DNA from 2 places in the Brevibacillus sp. FIR094 genome. Region 2 is predicted to be linked to the other one. Evidence: predicted binding sites of a transcription regulator. Region 2 holds the regulator's gene; the other holds the start of a gene.
What was found. Region 2 encodes LexA, which represses DNA repair genes until DNA is damaged. Its sites were predicted from a motif close to CGAACATATGTTCG; they were not measured.
Positions count from the first base shown of each region.

Region 1: a site for LexA is predicted at 6,667-6,680, ahead of ACQ5DJ_RS08455 (WYL domain-containing protein). Genes of this name have one in related genera too.

Region 1 is NZ_JBEAES010000008.1:34,284-46,381, reverse strand. Features, by position in the region: gene ACQ5DJ_RS08485 (GerAB/ArcD/ProY family transporter) at 1-997, shown strand, start outside; gene ACQ5DJ_RS08480 (Ger(x)C family spore germination protein) at 994-2,097, shown strand; gene ACQ5DJ_RS08475 (alpha/beta fold hydrolase) at 2,163-2,996, shown strand; gene ACQ5DJ_RS08470 (copper resistance protein CopC) at 3,148-4,434, shown strand; gene ACQ5DJ_RS08465 (YcnI family protein) at 4,450-5,073, shown strand; gene ACQ5DJ_RS08460 (MFS transporter) at 5,350-6,591, shown strand; gene ACQ5DJ_RS08455 (WYL domain-containing protein) at 6,734-6,958, shown strand; gene ACQ5DJ_RS08450 (hypothetical protein) at 7,056-7,319, shown strand; gene rsgA (ribosome small subunit-dependent GTPase A) at 7,562-8,647, shown strand; purine riboswitch at 8,783-8,884, shown strand; gene ACQ5DJ_RS08440 (xanthine phosphoribosyltransferase) at 9,118-9,708, shown strand; gene ACQ5DJ_RS08435 (nucleobase:cation symporter-2 family protein) at 9,741-11,051, shown strand; gene ACQ5DJ_RS08430 (hypothetical protein) at 11,100-11,336, shown strand; gene ACQ5DJ_RS08425 (hypothetical protein) at 11,628-12,098, shown strand, end outside.
Region 2 is NZ_JBEAES010000007.1:219,180-231,277, reverse strand. Features, by position in the region: gene ACQ5DJ_RS08225 (FusB/FusC family EF-G-binding protein) at 48-686, opposite strand; gene ACQ5DJ_RS08220 (CD3324 family protein) at 847-1,110, opposite strand; gene ACQ5DJ_RS08215 (lipoprotein BA_5634 family protein) at 1,510-2,097, shown strand; gene ACQ5DJ_RS08210 (GNAT family N-acetyltransferase) at 2,498-3,388, shown strand; gene ACQ5DJ_RS08205 (glycosyl hydrolase family 18 protein) at 3,601-4,638, shown strand; partial or broken gene ACQ5DJ_RS08200 (TetR/AcrR family transcriptional regulator) at 4,762-4,866, opposite strand; gene ACQ5DJ_RS08195 (DUF4269 domain-containing protein) at 5,046-5,621, opposite strand; gene ACQ5DJ_RS08190 (DUF456 domain-containing protein) at 5,730-6,215, shown strand; gene lexA (transcriptional repressor LexA) at 6,266-6,889, opposite strand; gene yneA (cell division suppressor protein YneA) at 7,049-7,387, shown strand; gene ACQ5DJ_RS08175 (DUF896 domain-containing protein) at 7,464-7,661, shown strand; gene crcB (fluoride efflux transporter CrcB) at 7,758-8,123, shown strand; gene ACQ5DJ_RS08165 (HelD family protein) at 8,162-10,411, shown strand; gene ACQ5DJ_RS08160 (HesB/IscA family protein) at 10,475-10,777, opposite strand; gene ltaE (low-specificity L-threonine aldolase) at 10,902-11,927, shown strand.

The DNA of each region.
Region 1 (12,098 bases), on a different contig from region 2:
ACGGTTTATTTATGATAGGGTGCAACAAGACGCTTGGATTGCGGTCATAATAGCCGGCATTTTGACCCATATAGCAGCGTGGTTCATGCTAAAAATATTAGCGAAATTCAAAGACATGGATTTGTATGACATTCATCAAAGTGTATTTGGAAAATGGCCGGCTCGCATTCTCAATTTCATCTTTATCGTATATATCATGGGCTCTGCTTTAACAATCTTGAGAGGGTACATCGAGATCATTCAGTCATGGATGTTTCCAGAAGTGCCTTCTTGGATATTAAATGCCTCCTTGCTTTGCTTGACCATTTATGGAGTGACGGGTGGCATTCGAGTGTTGGCTGGAATTAGCTTTTTTTCTGTTGGATTGACGCTTTGGCAGCTGCTGCTCATGGCTTATCCCATGCAGTATGCCGATTTTCATTTATTGCAGCCAGTATTTCATCATGACATTGGACAGTTGATGGACGCTGCGAAGAAGATGTCTTTTTCCACTATCGGATTTGAGATTATTTTGTTCATCTATCCTTTTGTGAAGGAAAAGGAAATACTACCGCGGTATGTACATGGTGGGTTGTTTATGACTACTTGCTTGTATGTTTTCGTCATGTTGGTTACTCTCTTGTACTTTCAAGGGGAACAGCTTCAGCATCTTATCTGGGCAACGTTCATGATGATGAAAATTGTAGAGTTTCCGTTTTTGGAGCGTTTTGAGTTTGTGTCCATCTCACTGTGGATGCTCATCATGCTGGATAATTTGCTGATGGACTTGTGGATAGCCATGCGGGGGGTTCACCATATTAGTGGGGTCAAGGAAAGAATGGCACTTTTCGGGATTGTTGGTGTCATGTTTTTTGCTAGCAACTTTTTGGAAACACGCCAGTCGATTAATCTCATCACGGATATTTTCGGTGGAGTAGGCTTCTATATCATTTTTATTTATCCGATCGTGCTTTATATAGTGATTCGGCTGTTTCGGAAGGGAGCGGTCCGGACATGAAAAGGTTACGTTTGCTTGTTCACTATTTATTAGTGGTCGTGTTATTGAACGGCTGTGGGGAGCAACATGTATTAGAAAAGTTGGGACTGGCGGTTGCAGTGGGGTACGATCTTAGTAAAGATGGAAAGCTGTTAGGTACCACGGTATTTTATCAAATTGATCCGGAGGCACGTGAGTTGGTCACTGTGATTTCTGGCACAGCGCATACAAGCAAAGGACTTACCGTTGCACAGAACAGGGAGTCTTCCAAAAAAATTGTAGGCGGTCAAATTCGCGTCGTGGTCTATCATGATGAGCTAGCGCGTAAAGGGATCCTTTCTCTGGTGGAAAACTTAACGCGTGATGCCTCCATTGGAAGCAATGTCTATTTAACTGTAGCCAAAGGACGCGCTTATGATATTTTGACACATCGCTATCCCGAGAACAGCAACATTGGAATTTACCTGTATCAAGCCATACGACAGAACGTCGATGGAGAGAATATGATCTCCTCGAAACTGCATGAGTTCATGAAAGATTATTATGCAATCGGAAAAGATCCTGTGATGCCTTATATCGAAAGAGTAAAGAATGAATTGCATATTAATCAAATTGGTCTGTTTCGAGATCAACGACTCGTGGCAGAGATTACAACAAGGGAAGGATTTTTCCTCAAGATCTTACGAGAGCGTTACAATAAGGGAGAGTTGGAAATCAATATTTCCCTCGATAAAAAGCGTCTTTTTACGGTCATTGAACATATCTCAAGCAAAAAGCAAATTAAAGTAGTGGATTTAGAGAAACCAAGATTTTCTGTGAAAGTCAAGATGACAGCGCAGATTCAGGAAATGGCTGAAAAAATTGATTTATCAAAGCCTGAGCAGTTGAAAAAGGTACAAAAAGCAATCGAACTGGCGGTGAAAAAAGAGACGGAACATCTACTAGAAAAGTTAAGAAAACACGATGTAGACCCGGTAGGATTTGGGGAATTCTACAATATAGCCAGTCAAACGAGCGGGAAAAAGAAATTGAGTAGAGATGAATGTCGGGAAATCGTGAAAAGGGCGAAATATGATGTGGATATCGAGATCAAGATTTTACGTACAGGCGTCATTGGGTAATCGAAACAAAAATAAATAGACAAGCAACAATCCGAGGTGAGATAGTGAGGGAGAGGTGAGAAAAAATGGAAAACAGGCAGGCTGTACGAACTGGCTTTCTCGAAGCGAATGGTGCACGTATTTACTATGAAGTAGCAGGGGAAGGCGAACCGCTCTTATTGATCCACGGCTTCAATTTGGATACGAGGCTATGGGATGCCCAGCTGCAAGCTTTTGCACAGAGGTATAAGGTTGTTCGCTTTGATATCCGCGGGTTCGGTAAAACACTGGCGACTGACGTTCCTTTTACCTTGTACGACGACGTGAAAGCGGTTCTGCTAGGGCTTGGTATCGAGAAAGCACATGTGGCTGGGCTTTCGTTTGGGGGAATGGTCGCGCTGGAGTTCGCCCTTGCTTATCCACAAATGGTGAGTAGTTTGATTCTAGTCGCCTCAGGCTTGTTTGGTCACCCAAGAAGTGAACAAAGGTTGCACGATGTGGAACGATTCAATCAAGTATGTCAGCGTGGCACGACAGAGGAAGCGATGGAAATGACGACGCAAATGTGGTTTGACGGTCCTGGTCAGCCGGTAAATGAGCAAGCTGTGGAAGCCCGTAACCGCTTTAAAGAAATCAACAGACATGCCTTTTCGCTGCCGGAGTTTGGCGCTGGATTGGAAACGTTATCCCCCTCACCAATAGAGCGTTTGGAAAACATCGAAGCCCCGACACTTGTTATTGCAGGAGCGCGGGATTATCCCGATTTTTTACAGATCGCCGATGTATTGACTGAACGGATTACAGGCGCACAAAAAGTCATCCTGCCTGACTCAGCCCATATCCCACCGATGGATCAACCAGAGGTATTTAACAAACTCGTCCTGGAATTTCTCGCACAAAGCATTGTAAAATCCTCCTAATACCGTTTGAAAAGGCATGGATCGGAGAGATTTTCCGCTCATGCCTTTTTTTGTTTTCAACACTTTGCCACATCAGATAGCCCGATGGAGCCATATAGATTCTCGTACTATTTTGATAGGATTAAGACGAAATAAGGAAGTAGGTGATAGGGTGACAGATAACATCAGACATTATGCAGTTGTGTTTTTGCTCGCCTTTTTATTTGTACTGACAACGGGTATGACAACTGCTTACGCCCATGCTGGCTTAATGGGCAGCTCCCCACAAGATGGTGAGGTACTGAAGGAGAATCCAGGGAAAATATCTGCGTTGTTTACCGAAACATTGGAGCCCGATCTTGTTAACGTGCGTTTATTTGACTGGAATGGCAAGGAAATAAACGTGGAGCGGCCGACATTGCAGCCGGGTGATGCCGCGCAGTTGAATGTGAATCTGCCGAGCGATTTGGCTTGGGGGACGTATTCGGTTATCGTGTCTGTCGTTTCCGAGGACGGGCATCCGATCGAAGAGAAGCTCACGTTTTCCATCGGACAAAAAAGTGCGTTCGTGGTTCCGCCGAGTGAGCAAAAAGCAGATTCAAGCTACTTGATCATGTACCGCTATTTAGCGCAAGGGATTATTCTCGTAGGTGGCGGCTTGTATCTGGTAGCGTGGGCAGCACAGCGTCATGGCTTGCCTTCGCTTGCCCAGCTCATCGGGATTGGCAGACAAATAGGCTGGAGTTTGGCGATCATCGGACTTATATTTTTGTGGTTCTTGTATGACGAAGCGTTAACCGCTGTATCACTTACGCAAGCACTGTGGCAGATGGACGGGAACTTGCTCAGTCAGTCTCCGTTTGCGATCATGCTACTGGTGTCCTTTGCATTACTGCTATTGATGGCGATCCCTAATATGGTGTCCGGCTGGTATGTGGGAATCTGGATTCTCGTGATCAGCGCACAAGCTTTTGGTGGTCATGCATGGGGGATTGCTCCTGTCTGGCTGTCCATTTTGCTGAGACTGTTGCATGTATTGACGGTCGCCGTGTGGATGGGGGCACTTGTCTATTTGCTCCTTACAGTCAAAGTGGCGGAAAGAGGACAGGAGTCGTTCAAGAGGTTCTTTTTGCAGACAGTTGCTGTAGCGGCAGTGCTTGCTGTCGTGACGGGTGTTGTCATGCTCATCGTGCAGACGGATGTCATGAATATTTTCCAGAGTACAACGGCATGGAGCTATCTGTTATACGGAAAAATAGTAAGTGTCTGTCTCATGCTTCTTCTAGCCTTTAGGCAAACAAGACGTTGGCGGACGAAAAATTCCTTGGAGCCGGCTTACTTGCGTTGGGAGATTGTATTCGGGATTATCGCCGTTCTGGCTGGACTTTGGATGAGCCAGATCAACTACCCGACGGCGACGACAAATAATCAGGCCGTGATTCAAAATGATAATAACTAGGGAGGGTTTCATACGATGAAAATGACAAAATGGATGAGCAGTATACTGGTAGCAGGTGCAGTTTTGACGTTGGCGACAGCAGCACAAGCACATGTGAACGTATATCCGAAAGAGACTACTACAGGCTCCTATGAAAAATACTCAGTGCGTGTCCCGGTTGAAAAAGACGTCAATACGACAAAAGTGAAGCTGGAATTCCCGGCAGGTGTGAAGGTAAATACTGTGCAACCGATTCCGGGCTGGAGCTATGAATTCGAAAAAGATAAAGACGGTGTGAACACAGCGCTTGTGTGGACAGCAACAGAAGGCGGAATCAAGGCGCATGAGTTCCAAGAGTTCACGTTTGTCGGGGCAAACCCGAAAGAAGAGGGCCAATTAGCTTGGAAGGCTTATCAGACCTATGCAAATGGCGAGGTTGTGGAATGGACAGGGGACAAGGATTCCAAAACGCCAGCGTCTGTTACTACCATTAAGGCTGGTGTAGGCGAAGCAGGGCATGAGCATGGACAAGAACAAAAGCCAGCAACCGCTCCTGCCGGAGAAGCTGCTGGTACAGGCAGCAACAATACCTTACCATTGGTACTTTCTGGTTTGGCGCTGCTGATCTCCATTGTTGGCCTGTTTAGAAAAAAAGCGTAAGTGCTTCATAATCAAGCTGTGCAGTGTGTCCAATCATGCTGCACAGCTTTTTTTCATTGTGTGGGAATTGGAAAAATTCTATAATAGCAATAATTACTTTCGGAGGTGTATATCACATGTTAAAAACACTATTCAGAGCAAGCAAGTACACAGGAAGGAAAAATATGAACGGCAGCATGACGCGTACGCATTTTGCACAGTAGAGGATTCTAGAGTAACAATCAGTATGTGAAAACGGAACGTGTCATCTGCCTAAAAAAGGTGGATACTGCTTCCATGTCTATGAATGCCACAAAAGTATATACGATCAAAAGTTTTTTGATTTCCCTGGCCAATACGACCATGTTCACGACCTATGCGCTTTACTACATTGTGACACTGGGTTTTAACCCGTTTGAATTGCTTTTGATCGGGACGGTATTGGAGTTATCCGTGTTGGTGTTTGAAGGGATAACAGGAGTAGTTGCGGATACGTACAGCCGCCGTCGCTCCGTCATTATCGGGATGTTTTTGCTGGGAATCGGATTTGCAATGCAGGGGATTGTTCCCACGCTTGATGCTTGGGTACCGTTTATTTCTGTCTTCGGCTTGGTCTTATTTTCGCAAGTCGTCAGTGGTCTCGGGTATACGTTTATCAGTGGAGCGGATACTGCATGGATTGTGGATGAGGTTGGAGAAGAGAAGATCGGTACGATTTTCATGAAGGCCAAGCGTTACTCCTTGTTTGGGAATCTGCTCGGGATTGCACTTAGTGTGGCATTGGCAACACTCGCTCCCAATTTGCCTTACATCATAGGCGGTCTCATGTATCTGGGGCTTGGTGTCTTTCTGATTCTGTTCATGAAGGAGACCGGTTTTATTCCTCGTGAGCGTGAGCAAGGTGCTTCCCACGTGAAGGAAATGATTCAGACGTGGACTTCGGGTGCCAAAGTGATTCGCAGCCAGCCGATTCTGGTGTTGATCTTGTTCGTGACGCTATTTACGGGTGCAGCTTCTGAAGGGTATGACCGTTTGTGGGAAGCGCATTTGATCGCAGAAATTGGCTTTCCAGAGCTCGCTGCTATTTCAATGCCAATATGGTTCGGGATTATTGCCGCACTCGCAAGCTTACTTGGCCTCATCGTCGTAAGCGTTGTGGAAAAAAGGCTGGATGTGAACAATGAGCGGGTTGTCCTTGTGGGCATGTTCACGTTGACGGGTCTCAAAATTGCAGCGATGATTGCTTTTGCCTTTTCCCCTAGCTTTAGCTGGGCGTTAGTAGCATTGCTGTTGATCGGTGTGATTCAGTCATTAAGCAGTCCGCTGTATGATACGTGGCTGAATCTGAACATTGAGAGCAGTGTGAGAGCGACGGTTTTGTCGATGATGGGCCAGTCCAATGCCTTAGGACAAACGGCAGGTGGTCCGGCAGTCGGATGGATCGGGACCCGGTTTTCGATTCGCGCTTCGCTGGTTGCGGCGGCCATCTTGTTGGCACCGATTCTGATTGTGTTCGGACGTGCGCTTAGAAGGCGCTGAGTTGTAACAAGTATAAGGTATGTGCCCATTTTTAGGGCGCATGCCTTTTTTGTTGAGGAAATGCAAACAAACTTGCGAACGTGTGTTCTCTTTTGGTATGATGATCTCAACAACAAGAAGACACATTTTTGGTGGTGACAGCATGATGATTCTGGAGTTGAGAAGGTACGCAGCCCGGCAGCAAGCAGTGGAGATCATCTATTTGAAGAAGGATGGAGAGGCTAGCAGGCGTACGATCCGTATGGTGCATATCGATGAGAGCAAAGGGAGCTTGAAAGCATACTGTTATAGGAGGAAGGCGTATCGTGTATTTGTGTTGGATAACATTTTGGCGATCGCACCTGTGTCTGGACATTTTGCCGGATGAAAAGGAATCATCCTCCACGCCCCCAGCCTATTCCAGCCATACTATGTTATACTAAATAGGTAAACAACTTCAAAAAAGAGGAAGGGCGGGGACAACAATGGAGTTCTTCATTGTCATCGTCATCATGTTTTTGGTCGTAGTATTTGTCTTGGCGTCCAAAGCCGCAAAAGGCGGAAGTGGGCGCACTCATTCCTCTTCAGACAGTGGGGGCGGAGCCTTCTATGTCGACAGCAGTCACAATCACCATCATCGAAATCACGACTCCAACGATCGTTGGGATAGCTATGACAGCGGAAGCGATAGCGGTAGTGGTGGAGACAGTGGTGGCGGAGATAGTGGAGGCGGCGGCGGGGGAGATTGACGCTGTTGCATTTTGTTTCATTATGGTACAATAATTGGGAAATATGATTCCAAACCTGAATGGTAGGTTTGCAAAGGAGAGATGTTTTATGGTAGCCATCAAATTTGTTCAGAGTGTCGTAGTCGGGGTCACAGGAATCCTCCTTTCAAGCGAACAGTAATACCGTTCACCAAATGAGGATTCGACTGTGACTGGTTCTGGCTGATAGCCGTATATTTAACCAATTGCAGGGGGAATCCGCAGTGAATCAACTAACCAATCAACAAGTATTGCAATCCATGGGCTGGAATGAGTATTTTGCTAATCATTTTGCCCCTTATGCCGAGCAAGGCTACAGTGTGGGACGTATCACACTCGAACATAAACGTATTTATCGTCTGTGGAATGAGCATGGCGAACTCTTGGGCGAAGTAACGGGTAAGCTTCGTTATGAAGCCATCGGACGAGAAGATTTTCCGGCTGTCGGGGACTGGGTAGTGATCAGTGCCCGCCCAGAGGAAAAGAAAGCCTCAATCCACGGAGTTCTACCACGTAAGAGCAAGTTTTCCCGCAAGGTAGCTGGGGATACTGTGGAAGAGCAGATTGTGGCGGCGAACGTCGATACCGTTTTCCTCGTGAATTCCTTAAATAATGATTTAAATCTGCGCAGGATAGAGCGCTATCTCATTCTTGCGTGGGAAAGTGGAGCCAATCCGGTGATTGTGCTTTCCAAGGCAGATTTGTGTGACGATCTGGATGCATGTATGGCAGAGATAGAATCAGTTGCGATCGGAGTACCTGTTCATGTAGTCAGTGCTGAGCAGGGAGAAGGACTGGATCAGCTTGCACCGTATCTGGGCGAGGGCCAGACGATTGCCTTGATGGGTTCCTCTGGTGTTGGCAAATCCACGTTGATCAATAAATTGAGCGGAGCAGAGATGCAAAAAGTCAGTGGCGTGCGTGAAGGTGATGACCGTGGTCGCCATACGACGACACATCGCGAACTGTTCCGGTTGCCGAGTGGTGCTCTGATGATCGATACACCGGGCATGAGGGAGCTGCAGCTCTGGGAGGCAGATGAAGGCTTCCGCGGTGCTTTTGACGATATCGAGTCCATTGCGGAAACATGCCGTTTCAATGATTGTAAGCATATGCGCGAGCCTGGCTGTGCTGTTCAAGCTGCCATCCAAGCTGGATCATTGGAAAAGGCACGCTTTGACAGCTACCTGAAGCTTCAACGCGAATTGGCACATCTAGCGCGCAAAGAAGACGCAAGGCTTGCAGCTGCTGAAAGGGATAAATGGAAAAAGATCAACGTTCAAATGCGGGAGAAAAAACCGAAGCGATAAACACGAGAGCCCTTGAGAAATCAGGGCTCTTTCCTTTATATGGACAAGTAAGCGCTTCCTTTTGTTTTCAAAAATTAACGCTTGCTCACAACGCGAGAGTTATGATAGATTTGGTCAATACTCGTTATTACACTTCGAAATAAATAGATGGTAGCTCGTATAATTTTGGGAATAAGGCCCAACCGTTTCTACCAGGTGACCGTAAATCACCTGACTACGAGTGAAAGTGCGTCTAGGGTTCCGTTTCTTTCTTTCCTATTCTAAAAATAGGGTTGAAAGAAAGCTGGTCCGAGCGACGCAGGCACGATTGTTGTGTCACACCTAAGGGACAAAAGCCCAGAGGGACAGTTTCACTTGGCGTTGGTTTGTTACGTAGCCCGCTTGTGACACTGTCCGCTCTGGGCTTTCTATATTTCAGTAGGCCACAGGTATAAAAAGTGGCCGGAACCATACCCGAGGAGGAAGAATTGATGAAAGAATTACAAGAGCGCATCGTACAGGACGGCAAGGTACTGTCGGCATCCGTTTTGAAGGTGGATGCGTTTTTGAACCACCAGGTAGATCCAGAATTGACGATGAAGATCGGACAGCGCTTTGCCGAGCTGTTCGCTGGTGAAAAAATCACAAAAGTCGTGACGATTGAGGCGAGTGGAATTCATTTTGCTATGGCGACTTCCTTTGCGTTGGGTGTTCCCTTTATCTACGCGAAAAAGAAAAAAGCTGTCACGTTGACAGAGGAAGTATACTCTGCTCCAGTTCATTCCTTTACCCGCCAGGAAACGTATCAAATTAGTGTTTCCCGTCAGTATTTGTCCAAAGAAGACCGCGTATTGATTGTCGATGACTTCTTGGCTACCGGAGCTGCTCTTGTGGGGCTTACGAATATTATCAAAGATGCCGGTGCTCATCTTGTCGGGGTTGGCGCTGTTATTGAAAAGAGCTTCCAGGAAGGCCGCGGTCTCTTGGAGCAAGCTGGCGTACGAATCGAATCCTTGGCACGTATTGAATCAATGTCACCAGAAGGCATTCACTTTATTGAAGAAGAGCCTGCACGCGTATAATCAATAAATCAATAGGAGGTAAGGGTTCACTCATGCTAGCCAAACATAAGATTGTTACTTTAGGCTTACAGCACATTCTTGCCATGTATGCAGGAGCCGTCGTCGTGCCGTTGATTATCGGCGGTGCTTTGAATCTGACTCCTACGCAAATCGCTTATTTGATAGCTGCCGACCTTTTCACATGTGGAATTGCGACGCTCTTGCAAGTCCTAGGCACGCGTTATACAGGGATTCGCCTTCCCGTTGTGCTAGGCTGTACTTTTACAGCAGTAGGACCGATTATCGCGATTGCTTCTACGAGTAATCTAGCGACTGCTTACGGTGCCATCATCATATCGGGTATATTCGTCGTCTTGGCAGCTCCACTGTTTGGCAAGCTACTACGCTTTTTCCCAACCGTGGTACAAGGTTCAGTCGTAACGATCATTGGACTGTCGCTCATTCCCGTTGCGATGAACAATGCGGCTGGCGGACAAGGCATGCCGGACTTTGGACAACCGCACAATTTGCTTTTGGCTTTAGGAACGTTGGTTATCATTTTGCTTATTAATCGTTTCTTTACCGGATTTATTCGTGCGATTTCCGTATTGCTCGGGTTGATTGTCGGTACGGCTGTAGCTTACATGATGGGGATGGTCAGCTTCGCGAGTGTAGCGGAAGCCTCTTGGTTTAGCGTGGTTGAACCGTTTTACTTCGGTACACCACAGTTCAGTATTGTCGCCATTGTTACCATGATTCTCGTCAACATCATCAGCATGGCTGAGTCCACAGGCGTTTACTTTGCACTCGGTAAAGTGACCGATACAAAAGTAACAGATCAAGATGTAGTCAAGGGCTTGCGCGGGGAAGGGGTTGCAATTGTACTGGGCGGCATTTTCAACGCATTCCCTTACACGGCTTTTTCGCAAAACGTCGGTCTGGTTTCCTTGACTGGTATTAAATCACGCGATGTGATGATTGGTGCCGGTGGAATCCTGGTTGTTCTCGGACTACTGCCGAAGCTGGCTGCTTTGACAACGGTTATTCCTAACGCGGTATTGGGTGGAGCGATGATCGCTATGTTCGGGATGGTTGTTGCATCTGGTATCAATATTCTCTCGCAGGTTGACCTGAACAAAAACGAAAATCTGCTGATCGCTGCTTGCAGTATCGCGGTTGGACTAGGCTCTGCTGCAGTTCCGGCGATGTTTGATCAACTGCCTACTTTGGCAAAAATGATGCTGCAAAATGGTATCGTGACAGGTTCTTTGACCGCAGTCATCTTGAACATTCTACTCGTTCATACGAATAAAAAAGCATCTCAGACTGCTCCGGCAAATGTAACTGTTTCGGAAGCGTCTTAATATCAAAAAATGAACCGCTACTTCCTGGTTAATAGGAGGTGGCGGTTTTTGCGTTGGAAATGTGGCTGCGGTGGAGAGAAGAATATTTCCAGTCTAGGCTCCAGGCTCCGTCCTGCTGGGAAGTGTGAACTGCCCGCTCCGAAGGGATTCGCGGGGAAACGCAAAAGTGGTAGCCGCTTCGTAGACCGGGCACGGTTGCGTTTCTTTTGCCCGCGAATCCCTTCTCCGCTCGGTAGGACTCCACAAGTCGCTACGTCTGGAAATATTCTTCTCTGGCGTTACTGATGACATTCTTTCTAAGGTTTTTAAAAATCGATTAACACGGAAAGTTCGTAGGGGAAACAGGATGGACCACTTTGGACGCGGGTTTCGCTTTTTTTCATGGAGTCGGGCAGTGAATCTCTCAGCGAGTGGCCCTTGAAGCTAAGTGTTTTCTCCTGTTTCCTCCCACCACGACAGCTCGAGCAACGATTTTAAAAAAGGCTTCCCTGCAATGACAAGCGTCCAACAGTGCTGGCCAAGTTTTACATACGATGACCATGTAAAACAAACTACCTCCAGAAAGGAAGGGATGCCATGGCAACCTTTCAGGAAGCGCTCCTGGCCAAGAAGCACTTAGTCAAAAGGTGGAAGCGAATGCCGGGCGTAATTGGCATCGGGATTGGCTATGCAAACGGTAAAAATAAAAAAGGCGGCGCCTGCGTTGTGATGTATACCGTCAATACAAGTGCCGCCGTGAAGAAGGTATGCCCGAGCTGCGTCCTTGTCAAAAGACAGGTGGCGACAGCCCATGTATCCGTTCCTGTTCGAACTGTCACCTCTGGACGGTGCCATTGTCATCCCGCTGTACGTCCCTCTGCAACGAATTATCGCAGCAGAATCAGACCTGTGATCGCTGGCTACAGCATCGGCTACCCAGGAGCGTCCGGAACGGCTGGGTTAATCGTTGCGCGAGGAGGCCAACGGTTTGTGTTGAGCAACAATCACGTCCTGAATCGAAACAATACGAGTGGCTATACCGAGACCATCCAGCCTGGTGGAGCAGAC
Region 2 (12,098 bases):
TCCGCCTGGCATGGAGACCCGGCGGACTTTTCATTTTGGTTGCAGATTTATTTCACCATCAGCGCGATAAAATCGTTTAACTTATCTAACGAAATAATATTTTGGTTGCAGGTCACACTGTCTTGGCAAATGTAGTTTCCTTTTTTCAAATACGTTCCATCCCCAGAGCCTTTGGCTTCAAGGACGAACATGCCGATTTCCTCTAGGCGATTACAGATCGCACAAACTCCTTTTTTGTTTACGTTTGTAAACTGTCCGTGAATGCCGATCAGTTTTCCTTCGTGGTAAGCGACAATATATTTCTTTTCCGTGGCAGTGTCTAGCCAGCTCAAATAAGAAGTTTCTGAAAAATCAATTTCAGCTAAATTCGAGACTTTTAGCTTCTTTACCTTTGGAAAGAGCTTCTTAATGGAAGACTCTGTGGGAGCAGGGAATGGAATCACAAACGGTGAAAGCTGATACAAAAAGTGCTTTCCTTCTGCCTTTTCTTTCATCGAGTCAATGGGATGCAAAATCTCTTTTTGCTCTTCCGTCATGTTCGGGAACAACTGAAAGATTTCTTCATAGGCGATTTCTTTGCGAGCTCGAATCACGTTGACATCTGTACTAGTCGCATAGGCGTTCATGATTGCTTGAACGCGTGATTTAATGAAGTGATACTGATGCGTATGGATGAAAGGTTCCATATTACGGTTCCTCCTGTTTCTGTCTTGTAAGGTGGGTTCTTCTTTACTTTAGTGTGTTTGCAAGAGAGGAGAAAGGGAGAAGACATTTCGCAAAAAAACTCGCCATAAAAAAGCACTGACAACTTGAATGGAAAGGTTGTCAGTGCTTTATAAACGTCGTCTATTTGGTATACACGATTTTCTTAATCGTCTCTGTAGACAAAAAGTATTCTTCCGCCAACTGTGAAATAGCCGTCCCAGCCCGAAAGCTGCTTTTAATAGCTGTATTTCGCTCATCCAGGAGTTTTCTCCCGCCAGTGCGCGTCCCCCATTTTTGATGGGTTACTTTTGTCTTTGGAATATAAATGGTTTCTCCTTGCACGTACTTTTGAATTTCTGCGAGTAACGATTCAGGAAGGATTAAATTTGCTTTCACACATTTCATTTCTGCTCGCTCCTTATTTATAGATAGACAAATAAGGGGCAAAGCCAAGAAATAGAAAATGAGATACGCAAATGAAGGCGATGATTCGATTAAACGAGAGACCACCTCATGCAAAGTATCGCCTCACTATTTCTAGGCTTTGCATGAGCTGCTGCGGTATGTGGCAAATTGAGAGCATTCGCCATTGGTACACCCCCCTCGAGGTCCATTTTAAAAACGGTGTTCCCTTTCCTTTTCGAAAAGGGAGTATTTGTAATTATATAAGAAAACGGCTTTTTTGTATAACGATACTTACAATAATGTAAGTGGATATGTAAGGAAAGTCGATGGGAATGATCTCGATCGACCATTAAAGTAATACTTGCTGGACTAGCAGGAGAGAGAAAGGGGAAAGTCATCATGAAATTACGCAATAAATTCAGTGTGGGTGTGGGTTTGCTTGTTGCGACTGTCTTATTTACAGGATGCTCCCAGGATGCAAATGGAGTTATCTTGTATGGAACGGAACAGCAAATTGATCAAGCATTAACAGAACAGTCGAAAGATGTGCTCTCTACTGATAATTACCATGTGAAAATGGTTACTGTTGGAGAACAAAATGCGATGGTCATGAACAAAACGATGGCCCAATCGCTGCTGGAGAAGGAACTGCTAAGAAAAGTAGATGAAGGGAATAACACGACACCAATCGATGCCTTACCACAGATCACAAGTGATGCAGGAGTATACTTTGCCAAAACTGAAACGGCCAATCTGAATATTGGTCCGAACAAGCTCACGTATCAAGGCAACGTGATCATTGGCGATGGGCGGAGCTATGCTGATCTTTTCGTGATTGTGGATGATGCAGCTTGGGATCAAGTGGAGGGAACCGCCAAGAAAGTCTCGGTATGGGGATACGACAAAGATCCTAAGAATGAGATAGGTACTTTTGATGTAGAAACGGAACAGCTCATTCACATGAAAGAACAAAATAAGCGTAAATAAAAGAAAGAAATTGGATTGCTCATTTACAACTTTTTGAAAGTCAAATATAGTAAAAGTACCTAACGTGAAAAGAGGTTTTGATTGAATATGATGAAACTGATAATCGCGAAATAAAATTCAAACGAATTTTATAGGGGAAAAGGTCAAATGAAGGGCGCGCCCTTGGTTTATTTTTTGTACCTTTTTTCAAAAGCGATTAGAAGGCATTATATCTCATTCAAACAAATTTCACGTTAATGCATCATATCTATTCTAGTAGGGATAGGTATGTTTATCACAACGATAAATTTGACCATGAGAAGGGAGTTCTTCTCGTGGTCTTTTTTATTTGGAAAGAAGGGATTGCTGAAAAGGAATGGATGATGACAAAAGTACAAAACAAAAAATCGGAGGTTTGAACATGAGTGACTATTCATTGATAAGCGACTACAAGCATGTCGAAACATACAAGGAAAGCTTTAATGACCTCGCTATGCAGATCTTTCAGCTCAATTTTAAAGAATGGTATAACAAGGGCTTTTGGAACGATAACTATGTCTGCTATTCCTATCTGGATGGGGATCAGATTATTGCCAACGCTTCCGTAAGTAAGATGATCGTGAACATCAATGGTAAGGACTATAAGGCGCTTCAGGTAGGAACGGTCATGACTCATCCAGCTCATCGCAATCAAGGATTGGCAGCAAAGCTGATGAACCATATTATTCAAACGTATGGGAAGGAATACGATTTTATTTATTTGTATGCCAATGATACCGTGCTCGATTTTTATCCGAAGTTTGGATTTGAGAGCGTACAGGAAAGTAGTTTTTGTTTGTTGGCATCTGATTTGAAAAAACAAGTAGAACAAAAATCGGTCTTGCGCAAGCTGGATGTTGATAGCGAGGCTGATTATCTTGTCATGAAGGAATTTGCCGCCAAGCGAATCCCCGTATCATCGAGATTGGGCGTCAAGGATAGTGAGCATCTGTTGATGTTTTACTTTCTCCTCGCTTTTCGGGATGCGATCTATTATCTCGAAGAGGAGGATGTGATCGTATTGTTTGAACGCGAGGATGACCAGCTGCATGTATTTGATTTGGTAAGTAAAAAGCCAGTTGATATAGAAGCGGTTATTTCTCATTTGGTATCGCCTGAGACAGCGCTCATTCATTTTCACTTTATGCCGGATAGTGAGAATGAGAAGATCCAATCTGCTTTGATGACAACCACGGATGATGTCTTATTTGTTCGTCCCTCGTTCAAAATGGAGACAGAACATTTTCGTTATCCGCTAACTTCACACGCATAAAAGGTCCAAAAAAACAGTTATTACAAGAGAGAAGTTGTGATGACTGTTTTTTTGTTTTTAGGTACAACGTAAAACATAACCAAAACTCAAGAAATACTTAAACAATGTTCTTGAAAGATTAGGTAAAATGATACCGAAATACCTGTTACTATGGATGAATCCTTTTATTATTTTATCGCTGGAATCTCTAAGACTCAAAGGAGGCTATTTACATGAATGACAGAAAGGTTCAAAAAGTTATTATAATCACAACCACGCTAGCTTCTCTGTTCTTCGTTCCTGCTGCGAAATCGTATGCTGACTCTAAAATTATTCTTGGATATTATACTGGTGATTCTACAATAGAATTTCGCCAATTCCATACATACATGAATCAAATTTCTACTGATACCCTGAATACAGATAGTAACGGTAATATTGTAGGAAATGTACCAAAGCAAGCTGTCTCCTACGCAAATTCGGTAAACGTGTTACCATACGCTCTGGTGTCCAATTATAGCGCAAACGGGTGGGATAGTAACATTGCACATCAAGTGCTCACTAACTCCAAAGCGAAAAACACCCTGATAAAAAATATGCTGTCTCTTGTGAAAAAAAATAAGTACAAAGGCATTAACATTGACTTCGAAGCTGTTTTGCCAAAGGACCGTAAGGCATTGACTGCGTTCGTCAAAGAGGTTTCGAAAACGATGAGAGCCAACAACTTTCTAACGATGGTCTCCGTTCCAGCAAAATCCACAGACGATCCTTCAGATGATTGGACTGGAGCATTCGATTATGAGGCACTAGGAAATGCTGCTGATTATATACAGGTGATGACTTATGATGAGCATGGGGTTTGGAGTGATCCAGGTTCTGTAGCAAGTGCTCCGTGGATAGAATCTTCTCTTAAATTCTCTATCGACTATATTCCTTCCGAAAAGGTCATCATGGGTATTCCAGAATACGGGAATGATTGGAACTTATCTGATCCTACAAATAAAAGTAATTCCCTAGTAGAGTGGAAAAATATTTCGGATCTAATTGCTACTACAGGAGCAACACCAGTTAGGGACGAGGTTTCTGGTTCAATGTATTTCAATTACACGGATTCTGAAGGATTTAAACATGTCGTATGGTATGAAGACGAAACAAGTATAAAAAATAAGACGCATTATACTCAAACATACGAGTTAGCTGGTGTATCGACATATGCGATCGGTATGGAAGATCAAAAATTCTGGGAAGCTATCTCTTCTGGTCTAAAATAAATCCATTTGATATGGAACGAAATGAATGCATAATTTTGTCCCAGATTTAGGGCAAGATTATGCTTTCATGAACTTACGACGAAGAAAACAAGAAGAAAAATGATGAAACATAAGCTCTAGCTCTCATGAAATTAAAGTAAAACCCACTGCATACCAAGGTCCTTTAGTAAAAAGCTTCACTAATTGTTGTGCAATATATTTCGGCGAATATTTCATGTCATTTTTAACGATAGATTTCATAATTCTGTTTAATTAGGTAAGTAATGTGTAACGAATGAACTGCATTCGACTAGGTGAAACTTGAAACAAGATAAACTGAATGATAAAAATCCCGTATTTATTATTGAATACGGGATTTTCATTTCCTGTATACATTCAAGCAGTAGATTTGGCTCTTTGTTCGAAAATTAATCCTTTTGCAGGAGCTGAACTCTTTGTTGTAATTCCTGTTCGGTTAACGGTTCCAATTGCAACAAGGCCTCGTATGGATCATCACCCGGAATCTGAAAGTATCGAGCAAATGCAGGCTCTGTTTTGATGCCGCTTTGCTTCAGAGCCCTGATGTGTTGGTACGCATCCAAGCCTCCTATTTCTAACAATCGTGCTTCGATTTCCATATGACGATAGGCGTTTTGCTTTTCGACAGCTACCGGTTGAGCAAACAATTCAAACCAAAAGTCAGCTGTGAAAAACGAGATAACGCACGTGGGAATACTTTTTACATCTAGGTGTGTCACTTCAAATCCGAGCAAGTAGCCAAATGCTGTACGAGCAGCCTGCTCAAACTGTTCCAGATTATGACTCTCGCAAATAATATCCAGATCGCTTTGTTTGACGTCAATGTCCAATGGGATGGTTCCGGCAAGCACTGGACGGTAATCGGATAGTACTTTCATAATGTGCGTCTGTTGAATCGCTTCCCACGCTGCTTTTTGACGCATGGTTCCTCTGCCCAAGTAAGAGAGATCATGCCAATTTCTCATGAGACTACCTCCCTGTCTACTTTCTTTTAAAATAGTTTAGACAAAAGTGAATAAGTACGCAACGAAATCGGTAATCACTCGTATACCTAAAGGAAGGGAGTGTAGTAGATGGAAATATTTTTGTGGGTAGTGGTTGTGTTATTGTTCTTGCTAAGCATCGCAGGAATTTTCTTACCCGTTTTACCTGATACGATATTACTGTGGGCGGGCTTTTTGCTCTATCACTTTTTCATTGCAGACCCGGGAGCGGGATTGCCGGCATCCTTTTGGTGGGGAATGGTCGTTCTAAGTATTCTGCTTTACGGTGCTGACTTGCTGACGAATATGTATTTCGTGAAAAGATACGGAGGGTCCAAGTGGTCGTCCATTGCTGCTGCGGTCGGAATTGTTCTCGGGATTTTCGTTTTCCCACCGTTTGGTATGCTGATCTTGCCGTTCGTATTCGTCGTTCTCGTAGAGTTGGTGGTGCAGAAGCAGTCGATGGAGCGAGCAGTGAAAGCGGGCGTAGGCTCACTGATCGGATTTTTGGGAAGTGCAGTCGTAAAAGTGATCCTGCAAGTTACGATGATCATCTGGTTTTTTATCGCCAGATAATAGATAGAAAACGAAAAGGACAGCCTAGGCTGTCCTTTTTTACGTGGAAACTAGTGAATGAGTCGATAAACACCGATGACTTTACCGAGAATGGTGACATGCTCAAGGATGATCGGTTCCATCGTGGCATTTTCCGGTTGGAGACGGAAGTGATTTTTTTCTTTGAAAAATCTTTTAACGGTCGCTTCATCTTCTTCTGTCATGGCTACGACAATGTCACCATTGTTCGCTACGTGCTGTTGGCGAACAATGACGTAGTCTCCGTCGAGAATCCCGGCATCAATCATACTGTTCCCGGAGACGCGCAGCATATAGACCTTGTCAGAAGTCACGATATTGTCTGGAAGCGGGAAGTATTCTTCCACATCCTCAATGGCTGTAATCGGTTGTCCAGCGGTTACTTTGCCGATTACTGGCACACGGACGACTGAGTCTTCGAAATTGTCTTGAAAACGATCTTCATCTGATAGCAATTCGATGGCACGAGGTTTGGTAGGATCTCGACGAATGAGGCCTTTTTTCTCCAAGCGTGCCAAATGCCCATGTACCGTTGAGCTGGAAGCTAGTCCAACAGCCTCCCCAATTTCACGTACAGAAGGCGGATATCCTTTATCACGAACTTCCTTTCGTATGAACTCGATGATGGCTTGTTGTCTACTCGATAATTTTGACATAGAAAGACACCCCTGATTTCTCGAACATATTTTCCTATATTATACCATGGGAGCTTGCGTTCGACAAACATAAGTTCGATTCATTGTTGACATGAACATATGTTCTCATTTATTATGAGGCTACTGATCAGAACATATGTTTGTGAGGAGGCCATTATTATGAATTCATTGACAGTACGTAATCGTTTCGAGAAAAAAGAAGAACGTCTTGTTCGTTTTGGTATCACGAGAGGACAAGCTCTCTTGTTTCTTATTACATTTACTCTCTTTTTTTATTTGTTGACCGAACTAGTGTTTGCTTCTTCTCCAATAGAGGATCCACAAGGCATAGAAGTAACGGTACAATCTGGAGATAGCCTATGGTCGTTAGCAGTTCAATACAATACAGACGAGCATATGGATGTTCGCGACTATATAATAGAGATTAAGGATGCGAACGGCTTAGAGAACAACAGGATTTACCCAGGTCAGACTCTCATCCTTCCCGATACTCCGTAAGTGTTCGGCTGTCTTGCGGGATCATTCGAATGTGGTATAATGAAGCGGCACTACTACAGAGTGGGAGGAACCAGCAGTGGTATCTGACGCAGAAATTAAACGCATCAACGAATTGGTCAAAAAATCGCGCGAAGAAGGTTTGACCGAAGAGGAAAAGCTCGAACAAAAAGCATTGCGCCAAAAGTACATTGACGCCGTTAAGCTTTCATTGAGAGCAAATTTGGATTCCATCCGATATGTGGAAGACCTTGAAGAAAATAAGCCAAAACAGTAAGATAACAATTACTGATACGACAGACATCCTCGCTTGACGCTAGGGTGTCTTTTTCTGTGACAAACATAAGGCATTGATAGCAAGGGAGGGAAAGCGATGGCGTGGATAGCTGTGGCGGTTGGTGGAGCAGTTGGCTCTCTTTTGCGCTACCTATTGTCTTTGCTCGCGAATCAGCCGGGATGGCCGTGGGGAACCTGGATCGCCAATGTTTGTGGATCTTTGATCATCGGCATCTTGTTCGTGCTGGGGAAAGAACGTGGCTTTTTATCTCCGACACTCTATCTCTTATTTGCAACGGGGGTCATGGGAGGATTTACGACTTTCTCTAGCTTCTCCTTGGAAGTGGTCTCTTTTTGGGGAGAAGGCCACCTATTGCGTGGCACTTTGTACGCTCTCCTCAGTTTGGGAGTCGGTCTACTTTCTTGTGCGGTTGGAATATGGTTGGCTAGGCAATGGTCCTGATGCGTTCAATGACACGATACATGTGAGGGGGAATGAATGTGAGTACACAGCATCGTGATTATGAATTGGAACAAAAAAAGCTGGATGAAACAATTTCAGCGATCGACGAAGAAATGGAGCAGCTTCGCAATGATATTCACGAGGCAACAGATGATTATGTCAAACAGGTCGTTAACTATAAAAAGGCTAAGGAATTGCGCTACCTGGAAGATCAGGGTCGAGAGAAGCCTTATTTCGGCAGAGTGGATTTCTTAAAGGATGAAATCTACGAGCTGGATCAGGTCTACATAGGAAAACGGGGAATTGTACGCAGCGATACGTTTGATTCTGTGGTCGTGGATTGGCGCGCGCCTATCGCCAGTCTTTATTATACCGGAGAGAGCAAAGAAGCGTTTTACCGGATGGGACGCGAGATCGTGCGTGGTGAAGTTCGATTAAAGCGTAATTTTGCGATCGAAGACGGAAAGATCGTAGGCATCTATGATGGAGCGGTAAAAGAAACGATTAATCGCGAAATGGGGCATCCTGACGAATTTTTGCAAGAGGGCTTCATTGATGAATTTTTGGCAGCCAATCTGAATCAAGCGAACGATAGCAGACTAAAAGACATCGTTGCTACGATTCAATCCGAGCAAAATGATATTATCCGGGCGGAAAAAGAACGGCCCATTGTTGTGCAAGGAGTAGCGGGGAGCGGAAAAACAACGATTGCTTTGCACCGACTCTCTTATTTGATTTATAACTACCAGGATTCCATGATGTCCAAAAAGTTCATGGTGTTTGCGCCTAACCGGATGTTTCTTACCTATATATCCGAGGTTTTACCTGAGCTGGGAGTCGATGATGTTCAACAGTCTACCTTTGTAGATTGGGCAGCGCGTCTTGTGAAGCCTCTGCTGCCAAAAGGATGGAGAATCGTGAGTCCCGATAAGCCTCTTCAATTGTTCTTCGAAGAGGGGCAGGATGAGCGCCAGCAAGAAATGACGCGAAACAGACTTCGCTTCAAAGGATCGCTCGCTTGTCGGGAGGCGCTGGAGCAATACATTCGGCATATCGTCGAAACGAGAATTCCTTTCAAGAAGCTCAGCTTTTTATACAACAAAACGAAGCAAGTATTTTCCATTCCAGGTGATTTTATTCTCCAATGCTTCTTGGAGCAATTCGCAAATATGCCGTATCATCGACGGGTAGAAGCGCTTCGCAAGCATTTGAAACAAGAAATGAACAAGCAATTGTTTTCCCATTTGCGAGAGCGAAAAGTCGATTTGGACAAAGAAGGCTTGTACAAATTCGAGAAAATGCTGGAGCAAATACTGGATACGTACCTGACTTCGTTTCCAAGACTGGAAATCTTCGCAGCTTATCGCGAGTTGATTGCGGACGAGGAATTGCTGCGCAAGCTCGTACCTGCTGACATTTCAGACGAAGTTGTGCGTGATGTGACTCAGTCGAGTGCTGCACTGTTTGCAGAGGAGAGATTGGAGCCGGAAGATATCGCGCCTCTGCTATACTTGCAGCATATTGTTGAAGGAATGAATAAAGCAGAGCATTTTGATCATACGGTCGTGGATGAAGCACAAGACTTGAGTGCGCTTGAAATAGCCGTCATTGCATTGGCAACCAAGCGAAACTCGCTAACGATCGTCGGAGATATTGCGCAAGGCATTCATAGTTACCGGGGGATTCATGCCTGGGAAGAGTTGACGAAGGGGATTTTTGCACAGCTGTTTCCTTCTTATTATACGTTGTCGCAAAGCTATCGTTCGACCATTGAGATCATGCGCTGTGCCAATGAAGTGTTGCGGCAAATTGAATTGCCCGAGACGGTATTGGCAAAACCGGTTTTGCGACATGGTGAAAAACCAATCATGGTCAAGGCTCGTTCACGAGCGCAACTTTGGGAGGACATCGCTTCGCGTGTGGTTGCCTACCAGTCGGAAGGCTTCAAAACGATTGCGATCGTAGCGAAAACCATTCAAGCGAGTAAAAAAGCACATAAAGGCCTGCAAGACAAAATAGCTGATCTGACCCTGTTAGGCACCAAAGATAACCAATTTCCGGGTGGCGTAATCATCATGCCTGCTTTTTTAACGAAAGGCTTGCAGTTCGATGTGGTCATTCTACTGGATGTAGACGCCTATCAAAATAATGAATGGGACGCAAAACTGTTGTATGTCGCGATGACACGTCCAGTCCATCGCCTTGCAATGACGCAGGTTGATGACGTTTCTTCACCGTTGCTGAAAGATTTACCGACAGAGCTGTACACCTTGTCTACTGACGAATAACATTCTCATCATCAAAGAAAACCCTCTGCCTGTAAAAAAGCAGAGGGTTTATCTGTATCATGCTTAGTGGTCGCCTGTGTTACCTTTGGAAGGGTTGGTAATAACAAAACCTTCTTGTGGCAAGAAGAGGTAATCAATGATGATGCCATCCAGCAATGGCTCATCCTTTTTCACGATCACATCGATCTCTTTGTCTGTCGAGATCACAACATCTTCTTCTGTTGGCTTGTCCAGAGCGAGCCCGTAGTGTGCATGATCACCGTGAGAGTGAGTAATATAAACGCGCAGTTTCAATTCTTTGTCTTCTTCTGCCTCGATGATTGGAGCCAATTGCTTGACAGCGTTACGAGTGATTTTTAGTTTCACAGGTCAAATCCCCTAACTGTATGTAAGTTACCCCTCCATCTTAGCAAGAGGGAAATCAGGATGCAATGTTGAAAGTGTTACGATATGTCTAGAGAATGACAACAGGGTGGAAGGAGAGTCATCTATGAAAATCGATTTGCGCAGCGATACCGTGACGAAACCAACCGAGGAGATGCTTCGGGCAATGGTGGAAGCGGAGGTTGGTGATGATGTTTATAGAGAGGACCCAACTGTCGATCGTTTGGAAACGATCGCGGCTGAAATACTCGACAAGGAAGCTGCCCTTTTCGTAACAAGTGGCACGCAAGGCAATCAGGTCGCTGTTTTGACGCATTGTGTCAACGGAGACGAGGTTATTGCGGAAGCGGATTCGCACATTTTTTACTATGAAGGCGGCGCTATGTCGGCATTGGCTGGTGTACAAACAAGGACGCTGGTTGGAGAACGTGGTGCTCTGCGTGCAGAAGATGTAGAGAGGGCGATTCGGGGCAACAATATCCATTTTCCTCGCACAAAATTGATTTGTCTCGAAAACACACATAATCGCGCTGGCGGGGCGGTAATCTCTGTCGCGCAAATGAAGAGTGTCTATGATACAGCACAAAAACACGGTATTCCCGTTCATTTGGACGGTGCTCGTCTCTTCAATGCGGCTGTGGCCCAAGGTGTTGCAGTCAGTGAGCTATGCGCTTTTACCGATACCGTTCAGCTTTGCTTGTCCAAAGGGCTGAGTGCTCCAGTCGGTTCCATTTTGGCTGGAGATCGTGCGTTTATCGAAGAGGCGAGATGGTGGAGAAAAAAATTAGGAGGCGGGCTGCGTCAGGCAGGGTATTTGGCAGCACCGGGCATCATCGCTCTCACACAGATGACCGAACGATTGGCAGAGGACCATGAACGGGCACAGCAACTGGCAAAAGGCTTGCGCCAGCTATCGCTTCAGGTTGAGCGTGTCGAGACGAATATCGTGCTGGTGAATACAGACTCGATTGGACAATCAGCTGTCGCCTTTTTAGAACGCTTGGAGGAAAAAGGAGTGCTCGCTGTTGATTTTGACGAGTACGTCATTCGCTTTACGACGCATCGACACATTAGCGATCAACATATTGAGACCGTTGTGGAAGCAGTCGAGCAAATATTGGAAACGGTGTAATCGTTTCAAACGCTTGTAGCCAGTCGAAGGGAAGACTGGCTTTTTTTTTGTCTCAACATTGAATTCTAAATAGTTAGACAATTTGTACAAAATAAGAGTCTATACGCGATCTGTTTTTCGCCATACCGTTTGATTTGTTTCGTCCACACTTGCGTTATCATGGTAGTGTGA